One region of the Paraburkholderia sp. MM5482-R2 genome, then DNA from elsewhere that is predicted to be linked to it. Evidence: predicted binding sites of a transcription regulator. Region 1 holds the regulator's gene; the other holds the start of a gene.

The links. Region 1 encodes LexA, which represses DNA repair genes until DNA is damaged. Its sites were predicted from a motif close to ACTGTATNNNNATACAGT; they were not measured.
Region 2: a site for LexA is predicted at 2,234-2,251, ahead of recA (recombinase RecA). Genes of this name have one in related genera too.

What each region holds. Positions count from the first base shown of each region.
Region 1 is NZ_JBNDLP010000002.1:2,088,166-2,091,554, forward strand. Features, by position in the region: gene OKW37_RS12515 (universal stress protein) at 1-29, shown strand, start outside; gene OKW37_RS12520 (DUF2939 domain-containing protein) at 148-765, opposite strand; gene OKW37_RS12525 (hypothetical protein) at 884-1,228, opposite strand; gene lexA (transcriptional repressor LexA) at 1,331-1,981, opposite strand; gene OKW37_RS12535 (sulfate ABC transporter substrate-binding protein) at 2,293-3,339, shown strand.
Region 2 is NZ_JBNDLP010000002.1:3,761,010-3,764,398, forward strand. Features, by position in the region: gene OKW37_RS20220 (DUF2889 domain-containing protein) at 1-150, opposite strand, end outside; gene recX (recombination regulator RecX) at 281-1,048, opposite strand; gene recA (recombinase RecA) at 1,056-2,132, opposite strand; gene OKW37_RS20235 (response regulator) at 2,387-3,193, shown strand; gene OKW37_RS20240 (sensor histidine kinase) at 3,203-3,389, shown strand, end outside.

The DNA of each region.
Region 1 (3,389 bases):
AGGAGCAGCAGCAGGCGGCTGCGGCGTAATGGGCTAGTGAGGGACACGAAGCCGCGCGCCCCGTTATCTAGTCCAGATGTGAATAGGCCCTGTCGAGTGGCCGGCCCCGATGGCCAGCCACGCATCCCATCCGGCCAGGCTTCGATCTCACTCGTTCAGATTGATCGCCGCGAGTTTCCACGTGACCAGACCTTCGCGACGAAAGATTGCCGAATAATTCGCGTTACCTTCGCCACGCCGGTACGTGATGACAAACTCGTTGAGACTGCGATAGCCGGCCGTGCTTTGACGCCCGGGCGGCGGTGCGCTCGCCTGCGTGGTGGTGTCGCCCGCGGCTGGTGCGGCCGGCGCTTCGCCGCCCGCGGCTGGCGGCGCGGACGGTTGCTCGCCCGGCGTGCCACGCGGCGGCATGCCGTTCAGCAGCGCCGCGACGCCGTCGGGTGTCGCATAGGCATCGACGAGCGGGCCGATCAGCGTCACGCCGATCACCGCGCCGATCGTGGCCATCTTGTTGCCGGCATCCGCCTCGAGGCGGCGTGTCAGCATGGCGCCCACCTGTTGCTTCAAGCTATCGCGTAGCGCGGGAAAGTCCACGTACTGATTGACGGTTTGCACGTCGCGCGCATCGGCGGCGCGTTTGAGATTGTTCACCGCGAGATACGGTGACGCATAAATAAAGCCCAGCGCGGCAATCACGATCACCACGATCAGCGTGATCAGCAGCGGCCGGGTGGCGCTGCCCTGTATGCGTTTCCGAATTGTCATCGAATGGGACTCCACGTCAGTGATGATCAACGTCGAGCACGGCGAGGTCGGAACGATCCCATCCCACGCGAATCTCTGAACATCCGAAGTGCTTGTTGCATGCGTACTCAGGATTCGCTCACGCTTCGAACACCGCGCCGTGCACGTTGGCTTCGTCGGCTATGCAGCGATCGATCATACGGCATACGGCGTCGACCGTGCCGACCATGATCAGTCGCGACGGTCCATGATAGACCCGCACCGGCGCGCGACGCGCGGGCTCGGCGATGTTCAGCGCCGAATTCAGCGACACGCGCGCGAACGCCGGCAACGACGACGGTAGACCGGAAGCTTCGGCAGCCGCGTCGAACAGCGACGGCGTGCGCGCAGCGGGCGCCTCGATTAGCGCGCAGGGCGTGAGCTTGCGCAGATGGCGCAGACGGCCGAACTGGCGAAAGGGCAACAGGCGGGCAAGGCGTTCCATGAGTCTCTCCAGGCGATTCGGCGTAGATGCGGGCGTAGATGCAGGCGTAAATGCGGCTTGGGTCGGACAAACCGGCGCAAGCGTTCTGGCGACAGCGAAAGATCAGAACTCGCTGGGGCGGATCAGCCCGACCGCGATCCCTTCGAGCGCGAAATCGGCGCTGCCGGTTTCCACGAAGATGTTGTCGTAATCGGGGTTTTCGGCGATCAGTTCGATGCCGTTCGGCCGGCGCTTCAGACGCTTGACCGTTACGTCGTCGCCAAGCCGCGCAATGATGATCTGGCCGTCCTTCGCTTCGGTGCGCTTTTGCACCGCGAGCAGGTCGCCGTCGAGAATGCCCGCGTCGCGCATCGACAGGCCGCGCACCTTCAGCAGGTAGTCGGGCTTGCTCGAGAACAGCGCCGGGTCACACGCGTAGTGCTGCGAGATATGTTCCTGCGCGAGGATCGGGCTACCCGCCGCGACCCGGCCGATCAGCGGCAACGACAACTGCATCAGGCCCGCATGCGGCAGGGTGAACTGATACGGCGCGTCCTCCTGCCCGGACAGCAGGCGGATGCCGCGCGACGCGCCGGCCGCGAGTTCGATCACGCCCTTGCGCGCCAGCGCGCGCAGATGCTCTTCCGCGGAATTGGCCGAGCTGAACCCGAGTTCGGCGGCAATTTCCGCGCGAGTGGGCGGAAAGCCGGTGCGTTCGATCGCGCGGCGGATCAGATCGAAAACCTGCTGCTGTCGTGCGGTGAGTTTTGTCATGGCCACTGTATGTATGAACAGGTGACTGTATTTTTATACAGTATTCGGCGCATTTCAAGCTTTACTTTAAGTTCGGCGCAAGGGTCGCGCTGGGGCGTCGTTTATCGGCGACATGACGGCGTTGTCGGCGTCCCAACCGCCGGCGCATCTGTCGTTACCACTTTTGAGCATTAAAAAATGAAGAAACATTATTTTTAATAATGAAAGCGCTTCGATAGACTGGCCTCCGGTTGGCGCTCATGTGCACGTGACCGCGACGCAGAACAACACCAGACGCTCATCAGCGGACCATCACGCGGAGAAAAATTGAAATGAACCATCGGCATATGGGGCTTGCGGCTCGAACCAGAAAACTGATCGCGGCGCTCGCCGTCGGCGCGGCCGGTGCGTTCGGCATGTTGGGCGCAAGCGGCGTAGCGCACGCCGACACCACGCTGTTGAACGTGTCCTACGATCCGACGCGCGAACTGTATCAGGACATCAATCAGGCATTCGGCAAGGAATGGAAGGCCAGGACCGGCGAAGCCGTCACCTTCAGGCAGTCGCACGGCGGCTCGGGCGCGCAGGCTCGCTCGGTGCTCGACGGACTGCAGGCCGACGTCGTGACGCTTGCGCTCGCCTATGACATCGACGCGCTCGCGAACAAGGGGCTCGTCGACAGGAACTGGCAAAAGCGTCTGCCGGACAACGCATCGCCGTACACGTCGACGATCGTGTTTCTGGTGCGCAAGGGCAACCCGAAGCACATCAAGGATTGGGATGATCTGGTGAAACCGGGCGTGTCGATCGTGACGCCGAATCCGAAGACCTCGGGCGGCGCGCGCTGGAATTACCTGGCCGCGTGGGCGTACGCCGAGCATCAACCGGGCGGCAACGACCAGAAGGCCAGGGAGTTCGTCGGCAAGCTGTACAGGAACGCCGGCGTGCTCGATTCGGGCGCGCGCGGCGCGACCACGAGCTTCGTGCAGCGCGGTATCGGCGACGTGCTGATCGCGTGGGAAAACGAGGCGTTCCTGTCGCTGAAGGAGTTTGGTCCGGACAGGTTCGAGATCGTGGTGCCGTCGGTGAGCATTCTGGCCGAGCCGCCGGTCGCGGTGGTCGACAAGGTCGTCGACAAACACGGCACGCGCAAGCTGGCCGAGGCGTATCTGAACTTCCTGTATAGCGAGCAAGGTCAGGAGATCGCCGCGCGCAATTTCTATCGTCCGCGTTCCAGCAAGGTGCCCGCCGATCTGACCGCGAAGTTTCCGAAGCTGAAGCTGTACACGATCGACGATTCGTTCGGCGGTTGGACCAACGCGCAGAAGACCCATTTCGCGGACGGCGGCGTGTTCGATTCGATTTATCAGCCGCAGTAAGAACCACCGCCCGAATCACAGCCAGGGGAAAAAGGGCGCGCCCAATGGGC
Region 2 (3,389 bases), 1.7 Mb from region 1:
CCGGACACCCGACGCAAGCGCCACATCGCGTGGCTTTTCGTCGGTCAGGCACGCTTCCACATCCCACAGGCCATCGGCTCGCTCGTAAGCTTCCGCTCTGATTGCGCGACGATGACGCAACTGACGGGACACTGGCGGGGAGAGCGACATGCGGGAAGGAAAGGCCGGATTGGAAAACTTCTGGAGTTTAGCATAACGGGTATTTGGGACAGCCCCGATTGCGCACGGCCTGGCGCCAGGTTATGGCGCGGTAATTGCCCTACCCGTCGAGACTGGCGTGTTAGTCGCCGTCCCCGATGTCGTCGATACCCTTCAGGATCTTGCCGATCGTCGCGCCGGAGAAGCCGCGCGACGCGAGAAAGCGCGCCTGCTTCGCGCGCTCGGCCGGCGTTTGCGGCAACTGGCCGAACTTCTTGCGCCAGACCGCCTGGGCGCGCGCGAGTTCGGTTTCGCGCAATTGCACGCTCGCCTCTTCGACGAGCGCCGGGTTGAGCGCGTGTTGCTTCAGTTCGCCGAGAATGCGGCTCGTGCCGAGCCGCGATGCGCGCCGATGGATCAGGCTTTCCGCGAAGCGCGAGTCGGATAGCCAGTTTTCGGCCTGCAGCGCGTCGAGCACCGTGTCGAGCGAATCGGTTTCCTCGACGTAAGGCTTCAGCTTGCGGGCGAGGTCGGCGCGGCTATATTCGCGGCGCGACAGATAGCCGAGCGCGCGCGCTTTCAGCGAACGGGCGGGGCGTTGGGATTTTCTGTTGTCGTCTTTGTCGGACTGGCCCGGCTTCTCTTCGCCGGGTTGGCGACGCGAGCGGGTGTAGGTGACCTCGGAGGGGATTGGGGAATCGAGTCCGGAGGAATCCCGGCTGGACGACGCTGCAGCGGGCGCAGACCGCGTACGCTGCGGGCCGCGGCCCGCGGCGCGGTCATGTGCGTCGAACGGTTCGAACGGTTCGAACGGATCGCCGGACTCAGGCGATCCGTCCGCCGCGTCGCGCGGGCCGTCCGGATAGCGTCCGGAGTCGAAACCGGACAGCGGCCGGCCTTTGCGTATCACTTGATGCTTACTCTTCTTCGCCCGCGACTTCAGCGTCCGCGCCGGTCACGGCGTTCGCCATCGCGGTAACGCCCAGCGATTCGCGGATACGGTTCTCGATTTCGCGAGCGATATCCGGATTTTCGCGCAGGAATTCACGCGCGTTGTCCTTGCCCTGACCGATCCGCTCGCCGCTGTAGCTGTACCATGCGCCGGCCTTGTCGACGATCTTCGCCTGCACGCCGAGGTCGATGATTTCGCCCTGACGCGAGATGCCCTCGCCGTACAGGATGTCGAAAATCGCTTCACGGAACGGCGGCGCCACCTTGTTCTTGACGACCTTCACGCGGGTTTCGTTGCCGATCACTTCGTCGTTCTTCTTGATCGAGCCGATGCGGCGAATGTCCAGACGCACCGACGCGTAGAACTTCAGCGCATTACCGCCCGTGGTGGTTTCCGGGTTGCCGAACATCACGCCGATCTTCATGCGGATCTGATTGATGAAGATCACGAGGCAGTTCGTGCGCTTGATCGTGCCGGTCAGCTTGCGCAGCGCCTGCGACATCAGACGCGCCTGCAGACCCGGCAGCGAGTCGCCCATTTCGCCTTCGATTTCCGCCTTCGGCACCAGCGCCGCGACCGAGTCGATCACGATCATGTCGATCGAGCCCGAGCGCACCAGCGCGTCGGCGATTTCGAGGGCCTGTTCGCCGGTGTCCGGCTGCGAGACCAGCAGGTCGGCGACGTTCACGCCGAGCTTGCCCGCGTATTGAATGTCCAGCGCGTGTTCCGCGTCGATGAACGCCGCGGTGCCGCCGAGCTTCTGCATTTCGGCGACGACCTGCAGCGTCAGCGTGGTTTTACCGGACGATTCCGGACCGTAGATTTCGACCACCCGGCCACGCGGCAAACCGCCGACGCCCAGTGCAATGTCGAGGCCGAGCGATCCGGTGGAGACCACCTGGATGTCTTCGACTGCCTCACCTGCGCCGAGCCGCATGACCGACCCTTTGCCGAACTGCTTTTCGATCTGCGCGAGCGCGGCGGCGAGAGCCTTGCTCTTTTCAGCAGTCAGTCCAGCCGAGCCTTTCTTGCTTTCTTCCATGAATCGTCCTTTGCTATGATGAACGGCGTCTGAGGCAGGTGTGCACCCGTGGTTCCGCTCGAATTGAGCGGAATCTCCAGGACATCACACGAAACGCAGACACTGTATAAAAAAACAGTAGTTTTGGCAAGCGCGATTGTGATGCGAACGCGCATCTTTTACTGTCGCATCGCCCCAACTACCCACAATAATGTTCGGAGACCGCTGCGCGCCGGGGCAACCCCGCGGTGCCGGCAAAGCCAGGCTGGCGCATCATGCGAATTCTGATTGCCGAAGACGACAGCATACTCGCGGATGGTCTGGTTCGATCACTCCGCCAATCGGCCTATGCGGTCGATCACGTGAAAAGCGGCGTAGAAGCCGATACCGCGTTGTCAATGCAGACGTTCGACCTATTGATCCTAGATCTGGGCCTGCCCCGCATGTCCGGGCTCGAGGTGCTGCGCCGCCTGCGCGCGCGCAATTCGAACCTGCCCGTGCTGATCCTGACCGCCGCCGATAGCGTCGACGAACGCGTCAAAGGCCTCGACCTCGGCGCCGACGATTACATGGCCAAGCCCTTCGCGCTGAACGAACTCGAAGCGCGCGTGCGCGCGCTGACACGGCGCGGCGCGGGCGGCGGCCCGACCGTCGTGCGGCATGGCTCGCTGTCGTTCGATCAGGTGGGCCGCATCGCCTACGTCAACGACCAGGCGATCGATCTGTCCGCGCGCGAACTCGGGCTGCTCGAAGTGCTGCTGCAACGGATCGGCCGGCTGGTCTCGAAAGAGCAGCTCGTCGACCATCTATGCGAATGGGGCGAGGAAGTCAGCAACAACGCGATCGAAGTCTACGTGCACCGGCTGCGCAAGAAGATCGAGCCGAGCGGCGTGCGCATCATCACCGTGCGCGGGCTCGGCTACTGTCTCGAAAAAGCGGCGCCGCCGGCGAATGCGAGCGCGCCCGCCACCCCGGCCGGCTCCGAGCCTCAGACGGCACAAGCGGCACAAGCGGCACAAGCGGCACAATCGTCCACCGCGCCGTCGCCCACCGCGATGCCGGCGAGCCACCACTACAAATAGAGGCCAGCGATGTCCGCACGCGCTGATCGCGCCACGGCGCACGCTGCGGACCTCGACGAGGCGCGCGACGCGCGCTACGCCAATCCGTTCGCCCCGCCCGACGAAACCGAAGCCGCCGCCGAAGCGCGTCCGCGCTCGCTGTTCGGCGAAATTCTCGACTGGATGCTCGCGCCGCTGCTGCTGCTGTGGCCGATGA